DNA from 2 places in the Vibrio rubrogenes genome. Region 1 is predicted to be linked to the other one. Evidence: riboswitches for the same ligand, from Rfam matches in the RefSeq annotation. Region 1 holds a riboswitch; the other holds the start of a gene.
What was found. A riboswitch is a leader RNA that binds a small molecule or an ion and turns the genes downstream of it on or off. The one in region 1 is predicted to bind cobalamin.
Positions count from the first base shown of each region.

Region 2: it holds a riboswitch for cobalamin, as region 1 does, so the genes downstream of both, AC55NX_RS18070 (cobalt-precorrin-8 methylmutase) here and btuB (TonB-dependent vitamin B12 receptor) in region 1, are expected to answer to the same signal.

Region 1 covers NZ_JCARSY010000055.1:3,306-10,757, reverse strand. Annotated here, with positions in the region: gene btuB (TonB-dependent vitamin B12 receptor) at 1-1,598, opposite strand, end outside; cobalamin riboswitch at 1,639-1,860, opposite strand; gene trmA (tRNA (uridine(54)-C5)-methyltransferase TrmA) at 2,024-3,136, shown strand; gene AC55NX_RS19650 (hypothetical protein) at 3,304-3,501, opposite strand; gene AC55NX_RS19645 (helix-turn-helix transcriptional regulator) at 3,670-4,413, shown strand; gene AC55NX_RS19640 (VOC family protein) at 4,383-4,784, shown strand; gene AC55NX_RS19635 (MFS transporter) at 4,786-5,994, shown strand; gene AC55NX_RS19630 (ATP-binding cassette domain-containing protein) at 6,336-7,452, shown strand, end outside.
Region 2 covers NZ_JCARSY010000038.1:15,002-22,453, forward strand. Annotated here, with positions in the region: gene AC55NX_RS18055 (starch-binding protein) at 1-345, opposite strand, end outside; gene AC55NX_RS18060 (histidine phosphatase family protein) at 744-1,352, shown strand; gene cobA (uroporphyrinogen-III C-methyltransferase) at 1,375-2,151, opposite strand; cobalamin riboswitch at 2,472-2,632, shown strand; gene AC55NX_RS18070 (cobalt-precorrin-8 methylmutase) at 2,773-3,453, shown strand; gene cbiD (cobalt-precorrin-5B (C(1))-methyltransferase CbiD) at 3,450-4,586, shown strand; gene AC55NX_RS18080 (cobalt-precorrin-7 (C(5))-methyltransferase) at 4,583-5,200, shown strand; gene AC55NX_RS18085 (decarboxylating cobalt-precorrin-6B (C(15))-methyltransferase) at 5,230-5,805, shown strand; gene AC55NX_RS18090 (cobalt-precorrin-4 methyltransferase) at 5,802-6,569, shown strand; gene AC55NX_RS18095 (cobalt-precorrin 5A hydrolase) at 6,556-7,452, shown strand, end outside.

The sequences.
Region 1 (7,452 bases):
AAATCGAACACATCAAAGGATGCTGTCATATTCCATTTATAGGATACATGCGCGCGACGAGGTAATAGTTCATTTTTGGCGTCTCGGGCATCTTTATATTCAGCACTAATACGATGTTGCACAATGCCGGTATCGAATTCAGATGTCAGTTCGACCCCTTTAATTCGAGACGTCCCGTCGATATTATTGTAAGAATTGCTTGAAAACTCATAATTGATCAAATCGTCAATTTGGTAGTCATAACCAGTCAAAGACCAATATACCGTCTGAATCACACCATGAAAACCAAGCTCAGCATTCTGCGAAGATTCTGGTTTTAAGTGCACATTACCATAAGTAGCGTCATGTAGCTGGTATAAGTCTGGGCCTTTGAAAGCAGTTCCGTAGGAGGCCTTCACTCCAAATTCAGGAATGAGTTGATAGCCTGCGGCTAAATTATAAGTCGCTTTATTGCCGAAGTCCTCGTTATCATCATTACGAATACCGACTTCAAGCTTTGTTTTATCATGATGAAACGAAGCTAACCCATACAGACCGAAATTATCGTGTGAAAACTGTGTATGATTTGTAATATCGTCATATGAGTCTTCTCGCCAATCTACACCCCCGGATAATATCAACGATGGCATTGCTGTATAACTATTTATCCACTGAGCCGTATGTTGTTTAACTTCATCCTGAGTCGTACCTGCACTACCTTTACCCAAAGATTGCTCATATCTCCAAGATTTCTGTCTTTGAGTAGACAACTGTACTTCTGACTGGAGATTATCTGACTTATATTTACCACCAAATCCAGCAGCGATATCTTCTTTCTCGGATTCATACTTATTACCTTGACTATCATATTGGTAGGTATTGTCATAAGCCCGAACGTTGCCAAACAGAGAGACTTGCTGATTTACATCATGTACATAGCCGATTAGCGCATTATTGGTTTCAAAACCATGTCGATCCCCATCATTCTTTCCAGAAACAGGATGAACATTATAACCATCCGTACTTTCATGCCCCACTGCAACATTCAATTGATTGTTATCATGAACTTTAAAGCCAGTGGTAACACTGATTTCCTGAGAATCCAAGCTGCCAAGCCCAACACTTAACTGAGTCTCTTCTTGCTGTGATCGCGCTTTGGTAATGATGTTGATAACACCACCGATAGCTTCAGAACCATATAAAGAAGCACGAGCCCCTCTGACATACTCGATTCTCTCAACATAAGTCAGTGGGATCTGATTAAAATCAACTGAGCCGATTGCTGCACGAGCAAAACGAACACCATCAAGTAAAACCAAAACTTGTGTTGAGCTCGTTCCTCTTACAAACAGCGATGAATTTTGACCTCTCCCGCCATTTTGACTGATTTCTATCCCAATCATATTTCTCAGCAGCTGAGGAATACTCTTCGCTTGACTCCGATGGATATCTTGCTGAGTAATGACTTCAACATCAGCCAATGTGGATTGAGCCGACTGCTCAAACCGATTCGCAGTCACAACCATTGTGTCGGTGTCTGCGTTTGAACTGTCTGCATAAGAATAAAAAGCGCAAGAAAGCTGCGATACCACTGCGATCGCTAAAACTGTTTTTTTCATTTTTATATCCTGAATTCGCGTTAATCTGACCGGAGCTCCTGTTATCTCCCGGTTGCTGGCAGGTCTTCGGACTTAAGAATATGATTACCCTGAGATAACCGCCAAAATCCCGACTTCCCACATCCGATGCAGTGTCTCTTGAGATCTTGTCTTCTATTTACCGCTGCGCGTCAGTTCTGGATTTCCACCAGATTCCCTTTTCAACACCCCATTTGACAAATAGACGCTGTCATTTGGGGGTACCAACTGGCACGATAGTATTGACCTACATAAAGCTTGTCCAGATGATATTCATCTGACTCATGAAGAAAATCCGCTGTGGATCCATGAACAGACTGGACATCATGATGGAATTGAATAAAATCTGCGCTCTTTCATTGTTCGCTCTGTAAAATATTCGCTCTATTAAAGATAAAGGTAATACGATGGCTACTCTTGATGTAAATCCCGCACGCTACCAGAATCAACTGCAAGAGAAAGTCACTCGGCTTACTGAGATGTTTTCTGAATTTCACATGCCGGCACTCGACGTTTTTGAATCACCAGAGCAACACTATCGAATGCGTGCTGAGTTTCGCGTCTGGCATGAAGGCAATGATCTCTACTACATCATGTTCGATCAGCAAACCCGTCAGAAATATCGGGTTGATCAGTTCCCGGCAGCAAGCCAACTGATCAATCAATTGATGTCGGCCTTGATAGAGCAGATCCGCGACAACGACATCCTGCGTCACAAACTGTTTCAGGTTGATTTTTTATCGTCGCTCAGCGGAGAGATTCTGGTCTCACTGCTCTACCACCGTCAGATTGATGAACAGTGGCAACAAGCTGCGCAAACCTTAAAAGACACCCTACGCCAACAAGGTTTTAATCTGAACTTAATCGGCCGTGCGCGAAAAATAAAAATGGTCTTAGATCGTGACTATGTGATCGAAAAACTATCCGTCCATGGTCAAACCTACACATATCAGCAAGTTGAAAACAGTTTTACTCAACCCAATGGTCGGATTGCCGAGAAAATGCTGGAATGGGCCGTTGACTGTACCCGGGACAGCCAGGGGGGGGATCTGTTGGAACTCTACTGTGGCAATGGGAATTTTTCGCTGGCGCTGGCGCAAAATTTCAATCGCGTATTAGCAACCGAACTGGCGAAACCTTCCGTCGATTCTGCGCAATATAACATTGCCGCCAACCACATCGATAATGTGCAGATCATCCGGATGTCCGCAGAAGAATTTACCCAAGCAATGGAAGGAAAACGTGAGTTCCGTCGTCTGAAAGATGCCGGTGTTGATCTCAGCAGCTACCAATGTGAAACGATTTTTGTCGATCCGCCACGTTCCGGCATGGATATCGATACTTGCAAAATGGTGCAGAAATACCCGCGGATTCTTTATATTTCTTGCAACCCGGAAACCCTGAAAGAAAACCTGATGGTTCTGAGTGAAACACACCGCGTTACGCGCTTCGCGCTGTTCGACCAATTCCCCTACACCCACCACATGGAAGCAGGTGTGCTGCTAGAGCGGATTGAATAAAAGTTTGAAGAGATATTCGTTGTTCAAAAATCGCTTTCGGATACGATGCGGGAGCGGTAATTATTTTCAAAAAGTCAGCCTGTCCGGTCAGTTGTGATACTGCCATCACGTTCAATTGCTGAACGAAGATGCGCTGCTGCGTATCATCATCCCCTCTAATGACTACCTCAAGCTTGCCCCTTGGAATCACCGATCATCAGTGATTCCATATTCAGACTGATTGTCGTCTGTAATGCTTCGATAGAACGTAGCAAAGCGGCTCTCTCCTGCTTTTGAGTCGGGTATGCCTCTTGGTGTTTACGGCACTCCATGACGACATTGCACCAAAAAAAGATTTCATCAAGTTTATGTTGGGTACTATTCATAAGCCACATCTCTAACCAATTTTTGATTGTTATCGTTTGATCATGCCGCAAAAAAAATATAAAAAACAGGTGGTATTTTTTGACAGGTTGCAAATGGAATAGCAACGAGTAGTATAATCACGCCAGTTCTTTTATATGCATGATAAGCAACATAGGAATCCGCCCAAAATGGATGTTAGTTCAATAGAAATGGCAAAGGCTTGCACTCAGTTCAGCCGACTGATTTCAAAAATATATGACGATGCCATACATATCAGCTATTCAGTGGTTTCGTTGGACACGCAAGAAATCTATACCTTATCGACGGATTATGACTGGCACCTGAGCTACTGGGATCGAGGATTAAACAGAACCGTGGGAACACGCATGTCACCGGGGCTTTCATCATGGCGGGACAAAGATGAAGAATATCATCATTTATTAAGTAAATTTCGGATCCCGGATAAAGTAGATTATACATGGTTATGCTCACAACGCGCTGAAATCGTCTCTTTAGCCTGCCGCCATCAACTCACCAGTCAGGAAAGTCATCAACTGGCAGTCCTACGTCCTTATCTGGCTTATCATGCTCACAAATTATGGCTGAAACATCAGGTTGCAACGCTCCCCTATCAGTCAATGGCCGCCCTATCCGATACACCAAATACTCATATGAATGAGCAAAACCATTTCCGGTTTGGTGATATTGTCCTGACCGCGAAAGAAATGAGTACCATCCGCCTTCTGTTATCTTTTCATTCCCCCAAAGAAATCGCCTGGCAACATCATTGCAGTGAATCTGCGGAACGAAAACGCATTGAAACCATCAAGAGAAAGATTCGTTGTACCGGCAATCGAGCCACCTTTTTTCAGTTACTCCAAAAACACGGGATACTTGATGCATGTCTGGATGTTTACACCACGTCTCTTTAACCTGTCGGGATCTCGATAAAAGCCAGAGATTCTATGCGCAATTCGGCTATACGACACACAAAAGTTACACCGATGAACAAGTCTCGATTGTCATGATGACCACAGAGGCGGGTTCAGCGATTGAGCTGTTCTGTTTTACCGCCGAAAAACACACAACGCCACTGATCTCAGATATCGAATCCGTGCCTAATATTCAAACCATTGGCATCACGCATATCGCCATTCAGGTTGATGACATTGCAGCAACACGTCAGCAACTCGCTCAGTTCGCCCCTTGTACAGAGATAAAACCGGCTCGAATGGGGGGATTTGTTTATTTTTTCACCCATGATCCCGATGGGAACCAGATTGAAATTATTATGGAGAATTAACATGTTAAGTTGGCTACAACGATTGGGGATTGTCTCAGGCAATGCATTCGAGTTTTACGATATTGCAGTCTATGCTGCTATCTCTCCTTATTTATCTCATTTGCTATCCAGTCATGGCATCGTCCATTCAGAATGGATGGTGTGGGGAATTTTCGCGCTCAGATTCTTAATCCGGCCACTCGGTGGGCTGGTCATTGGTAAAATTGCGGACACACAAGGAAGAAAAAAAGCCCTGATCATCACCAGCAGCCTGACAGGCAGTGCGACGCTGCTGATGGCGGCTTTACCCGTCAATATCTTGGGAGAGAGTCTTGTGATACTCCTCTTATGTCTGCAAATGATTCAGGCCTTCAGTTTTGGCGGAGAGTATCCGACCATCATTCAATACCTGCACCAAGGGAGCCAACGTGAACAACATGCTCGTATCAGCAGTCTGATTGTTGCCAGTTCAATTGTTGGGGTGATTGCATCCGTCTTAATCGTGATGGGGCTGAAAGGCACCTTATCTGAAAGCCAGATGCAAGCTTATGGATGGCGTATCCCTTTAATTATTGGCGCAGTGAACATTGCCATGAGTTTTTGGTTCCGCCTGCGCTTGCCCGCTGCGCTTCCGACCCCACAGCCGACTCGCTTAACCAACGATGTAAGAACCACAGTCAGGATCGGTTTGGTGTCTGTGACAGGAGCGGTAGTTTTCTACGTCCAGAATATTTCCAGCACCATTTTAGCCAAAGATTTCCCCATTCAACCGTTTGCCTTGGTCAATTCGGTGACCTTACTTGTGATGATCTTGCTGGTCGGATGGATCACGGACAAATATCTGTCATCACCAACGAAAAGCTTTTCGGGCGGATTGTTGGCCGGTTTGGTGGTTTCTTACCCGGCTTATTACCTGCTGATTCATAGTCATGATGGGTGGCAGCAATGGATCGCATTTATCACGATTAGCCTGATTTCAGCACTGATTTTAGCCAATCTGGCGACGGTGCTATTTTCCATTGCCCGCAACAACACCACTTCTCTGGGGCTTGGCTATAACGTTGCTCTCTCAGTTTTTGGTGGCATGAGCCCGTTAATTGTGAGTTTCCTGTCTGGGTATGATGCCAGTTATGTCGGTGCATATGCCGCATTGACAACCATACCGGCACTCATTGGTATTTACGCATTCTCGGCACCATCGTTAACTCTCCAGTCAGAAATGAATACATAACTCGGCTTTGCAGAACCGGAATATCGCACGGTAGCCCTGACATTGAGTGAGGGCTACTCGCGTCGTCCCCCCTCAAATACTTTCTCTCTCGATAACGCTCCAAAAATCATCATCCCAATGACCTACTGCCTGCATCTGGCATCCTCCTCAAACACCCTTCCTGTAAAAACGAAAATCTCAGCACCTTAAGCTTATTTTCCGATTGAATCCTGTCGAAGATTTGATCAATAATGACCCAAAGCCATTAGCAATTAATAATCATTATCATTTAAAAACACAAGGGATACACCATGTTGTACGACTTCCAATGCGCAGACGTCCGCAGAAACGAGGGATAATTCATGCCAAAAGGACAACACCAAGCACACCTTTTTACGCCTTTAATGATATCCGCTAAACCCGTATTACCACAGCTCGGTGCAGGCATATTCGCTGAGGCCGTTGCCGGTTTAGCAAAGTTAGCAGCACTCTGGTGTCTCATTCACCTGATAGAAGATCTCGCAATTATCTGGGTACTCTATGCGTGTGTCTGTTGGGGAGTGGGAGCGATTTGTTCATCCGCTGCATCGTGGATTTCCCATCAGGCCGAAGCCGATTTTTCCTCACGGCTACGCCGTCAGGTTGCTACTCACTTAACACAGCTCCCGACCCGGACTTTAGCGCGCTACGACGACAACGCACTGCGACGGTTAGTCTCTGAAGATATTAGCGCCCTGCATCATGTGGTTGCCCACTTACCCGCAGAAATCGTGACTTTTATGATTGTCCCTGTCGCTTCGGTGATCATGCTGCTCGTGATGTCTGGCCCAATCTCTTTACTCGCCTTACTCCCCGGATGCCTCGCGGCCATGTATTACCTGATTTTAATGCCGCGTTACTCTGTGCGTTATAATGCTGAGCGAGTGGATGCAATGGAGACAATCGTCACCGCGATTAACGACTATGTTCGTGGAATCCGAATCAACCGGCTGTTTGACGCGCAGTCAGGAGCGCTTGCCGATTACCATGCAGCAACCAACCGCTTCACTCAAGGTATGGTCACATGGGTCAGTCATGTGGCAACCGCAGCCGCAATTGCCACCGCACTATTACAAGCGGTTGCAACATTTGCGATTGCTTATTGGGCATCTTATCAACTCAGCCCAGTATCGATCGCGGCAACGATGCTTTTCGGGCTGGCAATCGTCACCCCGTCGTTACGCCTCGGACATGGTCTCGACTACCTTGCCGCCGGGCGTGCGGCCGGCCAACGGCTCGCTCAATTACTGCATGAAACGCCACTTCCCAGAGGTGACGCTGCACTTCAGGCTGCTCATGCTGAACTCACCATACAAAACATCTGCATCACTACCGAGAACGGCACGTTGATTGATAATTTATCTCATCGATTCTTGCCCGGAAAACTCACCGTCATCACGGGGCCAAGTGGTAGCGGAAAAACCACGCTTCTGCGTATCC
Region 2 (7,452 bases), on a different contig from region 1:
ATGATTGATCACGGCATCGAGATAAATATCAACGCCGGCCGCTTTACAACGACTCACCATATCTTTGAACTGCTCGCGGTTACCACTACGATTATCAAACTGGTAACTCATCGGCTGATAGCGAGACCACCAGGCTGGGTTATCGATACTTTTCTGCGGGGGGGAAATCTGGACGGCCGCGAATCCTTTTGGCCCCAGAAAGTCTTCGCACTCGGTAGCAATGTCAGACCAACTCCACTCAAATAAATGAACAAAGGCGGTTTTGGGTGCATCCTGTGCATATGCCGGAGAGAGTCCCCACAGGCAGCTGCATAGCATAATTCCGGTCGATAGTTTGTTCTTCATATTCTCATCCTAACCATTTCAATTTGTGTTTATTGTTTCGTTAACATGTTCCGTCAACATGCCTCGCAATAGTTTGAAAATTCACGGGGCGACACATCAACAAGCATTATCATAGAAACAAATCATGGCGGAGTGCTCATCCACTTGTTCAAATGACCGGGAGGAATTCGGCAGGCGTAGAATTGTATGATCCGTCTGTTCTGTGAGAATCGTCACCGAATTAGGGATGAGAATCATGCAACCGGATGAAAAATTCATCCGAACTATTGAACTGATCACAAATTCATTTCAGGAAGGTTGGTTGTTGCAAAAATGGCTGCGCCGTTCAGTTCTGAAAATCGAGTGTACTTTTTGCAGAAATTGCTATGCTTAGTTGCCTGTATATCAAAGGAAAACAGATGATTCACTTATATTTGCTGCGACACGGGAAAACCGAAGGCAAGCCGGCGCTGAACGGGCATACGGATGTCGGTGTCGATGAAGTGACCCAACAAGCCATGGCGCGTGCTTTACTGACCCATTATCAGTTTCAGACGATCTATACCTCGCCTTTAACCCGTTGCCGCTATCTGGCGGAACAATTAACCGCGTTGAATCCGGCCCTGAATTTAACGGTAGATGAGCGGTTCAAAGAGCAGAATTTCGGGCGGTTTGACGGGGTGCCGTTTGATACGTTGCAAGACGAATGGGAGACCTTCGAAAAGTTTTGGGCGGATCCGGCACATGCACCCCTGCCGGAGGCAGAGCCATTGGCTCTCGGTGTGGCGCGAGTGACCCAAGCGTGGGAAGCACTGATTAAACAGTGCCGGCATGATACCTTGATCATCGCGCATGGCGGGCCGATTCGTTACATACTGGCACATGTGCTCGGTCTGGATTGGCAGAATCCGCGTTGGTATACCGGACTGGCGATTCCGAACCAGAGTGTCACGCATCTCACCCTCAACCGCTATCAGGGAGAGACTTATCTGACGGTCAACAGTATTGCATGTCCGCTAGCGGTTTGATGAGTTTTTGTTATCTCCGCTCTTATTCTGCAAGTTTCGCTAACTCGCTGATGTGGCGACAAGTCGCCTGAAACGAGAGGGTAGTCTGTTTTTCGACCACGCCGCCGATGACAATCAATGCCGGAGACTTGATTTGAGCTTCTGCCGCACGCTGGGCAATATTGGCAACAGTGCCGGTGACGACTTGCTGATTGTCCCGGCTGGCATAACGGACCACAGCTGCCGGGGTACTGACCGGTTTGCCGCCGTCCACCAGTTGTTGGCAGATATGTTTAATTTGACTCATACCCATGAGAATCACCAGTGTCCCGTCCAGTCTGGAAAATTGTGACCAGTCGAGCGGATCTTTGCCTTGTTTCAAATGGCCGGTCACCACATGGAAAGAAGAGGCACAATCACGATGCGTGACCGGGATCCCTGCATAGGCGAGTCCGCCAATTGCTGAACTGATGCCGGGAATCACTTCAAACGGAATATCCAACTCTGCCAGCGCCTCGGCTTCTTCGCCACCGCGGCCGAACACATAAGGATCGCCACCTTTCAAACGCACCACATTGTGCCCCTGCAACGCAAACTGGATCAGGCAGTCATTGATATCATCCTGAGGAATCGGATGATAATTGGGCAGTTTGCCGACATTGACCATGGTGCAGTGTGGCGGTGCTTCCTGCAAAATCTCATCACTGACCAGACGGTCATAGACGATCACTTCAGCCTGACGAATACAGTAAAGTGCTTTCACGGTCAGCAATGTCGGATCTCCCGGTCCGGCGCCCACTAACCATACTTTGCCTTTCATCTTTTTACCTCATGACATGTTGTGTTGATTCATTGGTCGGATTGACCGCTGCGATTATTGAACTATGGCTGACAAAAAAGATCGTTGATCCGGAAGGGGGTTTATGTGCCACGAATGAATATTTCTGTGCGGGGTGAATATCGGGTGATCTCGTGAATAAGTATCATTTTGATTATTTGAATATAAATTGATGACTATCAATGCAATCCGAGCATGTTCTGTCAGTGTATTCAGACGAATAAACATCATTGCTTTGATGATGATCCGATATCCAGCCTCCCAAAGTGACGGCTTGTCAATGTTCGGTAAGAACGACTCACAGCTATTGAGGCAATTTGGATACGGATCGGAAGTGAGGTGAAATTCCTCCACAGCCCCCGCTGCTGTAATGCTGACGACCTGATCAAACCACTGTGCAAACGGGAAGGGATCAGGAAGGTTGATGCTGAGTCAGAAGACGAGTCAAAGCAATTCCGTAACTCCTTCGGTGGGAAGCGAGTAAGGTGCAGTCTCCAAATCAATTGGGGGCGGTTGCTTTATACCCGCAATTCACCAGTAGAACAGAACTTGGTTAAACCGGTCTTGGTTCAACCTTCTCAGTTAAACAGTGATTGGTGGTCTATGAAAGCGAACCCAAACCGATGCCAGACAACAAGTCAGCAACCGCAATCCTTTATTCAACAGCCGCAGCAAATTGAATCGACCAGCTTCGAGATCATTGATCAGATCATCCGGACGGACTTTCCGGCCTATCATTTCTCCCATCCGCTTGAGAAAAAAATCATTACCCGGGCGATTCACACCACCGCCGATTTTGACTGGCTGGAAATTTTAAAATTCTCACCCACGATTCTGACCGAGTTACCGGCCCGAATTGCGGCCGGATGTGTGTTTTATACCGATACCACCATGGTGCTGGCCGGTATGAATAAATCCCTGTTACGCCAGTTTGGCTGTGAGGTCCGCTGCTATATTGCCGACCCGGATGTGGCGGCGACAGCTAAGGCACAAGGCAAAACCCGTTCGATGGTGGCGGTTGAGAAGGCGTTGGCTGAAACCGAAAATGCGGTGTTTGTCTTCGGCAACGCCCCGACGGCACTGTTTCAGTTGCTGCAAAGTGCCGGAGCAAACCGGCCTGTCACCATCGGTGTTCCGGTTGGTTTTGTCGGTGCGGCTGAATCGAAACAAGCCCTGTATGACAGCGATTTTCCTTTTATTACCGCTCTCGGGCGCAAAGGGGGCAGTAATGTTGCTGCCGCGATTGTCAATGCGGTGTTGTATGACATGCAGGAGGCGCGATGACCGAATCTGCGCTTCAGGATCTTGTCTGGCATCGCGGTAAAGCCTATCGCAAAGGCTATACCACCGGCTCGTGTGCGACCGCGGCAGCGAAAGTGGCGGCCTTGATGCTGCTGCGTCAACAGCTTATCCATCAAGTCTCGATCGTGACGCCTTCCGGTGTTCCCTTGCATTTGAGTGTTGAAGAAGCATCTGTGGCTGAATTTGAGGCCGTTGCTGCGATTCGCAAAGATGGCGGGGATGATGTCGATGCCACCCACGGGATGTTGATTTTTGCCCGGGTGACCCGCAAACACGGAACATCGATTGAGATTATCGGCGGGGAAGGTGTCGGCACCGTGACACGGCAAGGGGTTGGCTTGCCGGTCGGCGCTGCGGCAATCAATAAAACCCCGCGGCATACCATTGAGCAGGCTGTCCGTGAGGTCATCGGGCCCAATCAAGGCGTGACGGTCGAGATTTTCGCACCGGAAGGCATTGAGCGGGCCAGGCAAACCTACAATGCCCGGCTCGGGATTGAAAACGGGATTTCGATTATCGGCACCTCCGGCATTGTGACCCCGATGTCTGAAGAGAGCTGGAAACGTTCGTTAGCCATTGAGCTGGAACAGAAAAAAGCCCAAGGCCACCGTCGGGTCATTTTGGTACCGGGCAATCATGGCGAACGGTTCGTGCGTCAACAGCTGCATCTGAATCACGAGATGGTCGTGACCATGAGTAACTTTGTCGGCTACATGTTGCAAGAGGCGAATCGTCTTGAATTTGAACAAGTTTTACTGGTCGGGCATATCGGCAAACTGATCAAGATTGCCGCCGGTGTTTTTCATACTCACTCGCATATTGCCGATGCCCGGCTGGAAACACTGGTCACCCACTTGGCATTGTTGGGGGCACCGAATGCCTTGTTGCAACAGGTTTATGCCTGCCTGACTACCGAAGAAGCCTTGGCATTGATTGAACAGCATGGCTATCAGGCGGTTTATACCGCGCTGGCACAGCGGATCTGCACACGGGTCGCAGACATGCTGCGCTATGCCAGTCGCCCGTTCAGGTGTGATGTGGTGCTGTTTTCTTATGACAATCAGGTCTTAGGTGCTCATCGTCCGATTGACGAGATTGTGGAGGATTACCAATGATTTATGTGGTCGGCACCGGGCCCGGCCGGGATGACATGATGACGGTTGCCGCACGTCAGTTGATTGACCGTGCCGAGGTGTTGGTCGGCTGGCCGAGATTATTGCGTCTGTTTCCTGATTTTCAGGGGGAACGGATTGCGATGTCAGGCTGTATCGACGTCATCATGCAATCTCTGGCTCAGCTGGCATCGCGTCAGGTGGTGGTGCTCGCATCGGGTGATCCGATGTTATTTGGGATCGGTAAACGTATCTGCCAGCATTTTCCGCCCGATGAGCGGCAAGTCATTCCCGGGATCAGTTCGATTCAAATGCTGTTTACTGAAATCGGCATGGATATGAACGATCTGTACATCACCAGCAGTCATGGCCAGTCACCGGATTTCGATTTTCTGTTTGCACACGACAAGGTTGCGTTAGTGACCGACCAATATCTCGGGCCGTATCGAATCGCACAGCAAGCGCTGGTTCGTCAACTGAAACGGACATTTATTATCGGTGAAAATCTGGGCTATGCCGATCAACGGATTTCGATGCTACAGGCAGAGCAGGTGCAGCGTTCATATGACATGAATGTGGTCATTGTCCTAAATGAATGCTCTGAACGAATGTCCTGAACGAAATCTCCTGAACGAAAGAGGGAAAGATGAAAGATAGCGAATTTCTCAGGGCCGACAAAGTGCCGATGACCAAGCAGGAAGTCCGCGCTGTGGTGTTGGACCGTTTAGCGCTCGGTCAGGCACAGCGATTTGTCGATGTGGGCGCCGGGACCGGGAGTGTCGCCATTGAAGCCGCACTGCGTTTTCCTGAACTGGCCGTCACTGCGATTGAAAAGAATGACCATGCGATTGCGATTATGCAGCAAAACCTCAGCCACCACGCTGTTGCGCAGATTGAACTGGTACAAGCGATTGCCCCTTGTGATCTGGTGAAGGGAGCGGATGCCATATTTATCGGCGGCAGTGGTGGCAACCTCACAGCGATCATTGACTGGGCTCTGGCTCATTTGACAGAACAAGGCCGGTTAGTGATGACATTTATTCTGCAAGACAATCTGCATCAGGCGTTAGAGCACCTGAAAAACTGCCCGATCCGGGATCTGGACTGTACGCAGATCATGGTGTCCCCGCTGACCCCGCTGGGGAGCAGCTACTACTTCAAACCCAATAACCCCACGTTTGTGATTTCATGTACTCGGTGTACGAAAGGGAGCGCACAATGACGGAAACGCTGGACAAAAGCAAAGTCTATTTTGTGGGAGCCGGCCCCGGTGACCCGGAGCTGATTACCCTCAAAGGTTATCGCTTGCTGCAACAGGCGGATGTGGTGATTTATGCCGGTTCACTGATTAATCCGGCCTTACTGGATTACTGCAAACCGGAAGCGGAATGCCATGACAGTGCTTACTTACATTTACAGCAGATTATTCAACTGATGGTGGACGGTATTCACCATAATAAGCTGGTGGTGAGACTGCAAACCGGAGACTTATCACTGTATGGCTCGGTTCGCGAACAGGGCGAAGAACTTGCAAAACAGCAGATTGGCTTTCGCTGTATTGCCGGGGTGTCTTCTTTTCTTGGCGCTGCGGCGGAACTCGGCGTTGAATACACCGTACCGGAAGTGTCGCAAAGCCTTATTATTACCCGGATGGCGGGGCGGACACCGACTCCGGAACTGGAATCGCTGATACGCTTTGCCGGTCATCAGACTTCAATGGCAATTTTCTTGTCCGTCAAAGGGATTGGTGCGGTGGTTGAGCAACTGGTGCAGGGCGGATATCCGACAGAGACCCCGGTCTCTGTGGTGTATAAAGCCACTTGGCCCGACAGTCAGATACTCAAAGGCACGCTGGCCGATATTGCTCAGACCGTGACGGATGCAGGCATTCAAAAAACAGCATTGATCTTGGTCGGTCGCTTTCTGGGAGAAGAATACCACTACTCCAAACTTTATGATGCGGCGTTCAGTCATGAATACCGTTAACGGTTTTTCCGTCTCACTGTTCAGCCTGACCCCGGGCGGCCAGCAGATTGCCCGGCAGATCCGTCAGGCGTTTCCGGCATTGTCGATGCATTGCTACTGCGCTGAAAAGTATCTACAGGCCAATTTTCTGCCATTTGACGGCAGCCTAAAGCAGATGGTGGCGCAACGGTTTGGCTGCGATAGCGCCCTGATTTTTATTGGTGCCTGTGGGATTGCCGTCAGGATGATTGCTCCGTTGCTGCAAGATAAATTCACCGACCCGGCGGTGTTGGTGATTGATGAACAAGGGCAGCATGTCATCAGTGTCTTATCGGGGCATGTTGGCGGCGCGAATGAACTGGCCCGGGAGGTCGCAGCGCGAATTGGTGCGCTGCCGGTGATCTCGACGGCAACCGATGTCAATCAAACCTGTGCTTTTGATGTGCTGGCGCAACAGATCAATGCGGCCAGTGAGCAGTTTCGGGTGGCGACTAAAACCGTGAATCAACTTTTGGTCAGCGGACATGCTGTCGGGATTTATATTGATCCATGGCTTGCAGCAACACTTGGTTTTGATATTCGTCAGTTTGATATTCGCGGCTTAACCATTGTGACTGAACACGATGTTGGCCGTTATGAGCTGTCCGCGCTGATCGATGTGTCGATGCAATATACGCGGCCTGACTGGCCGATCCCCAGTTTTCAGTTGATCCCGAAACGGCTTGTGGCCGGGATCGGTTGCCGGAAAAACGTCTCCCCCGTACAGCTATTGACTCTTTTTCAGCAACAACTGCAACACATCAATATTCACCCGCTCGCGCTGGCTGCGATTGGCAGTATTGACCGCAAATATGATGAGCCGGCAATTCTGCATCTGGCGCAGCAATATCAGGTGCCATTCAAA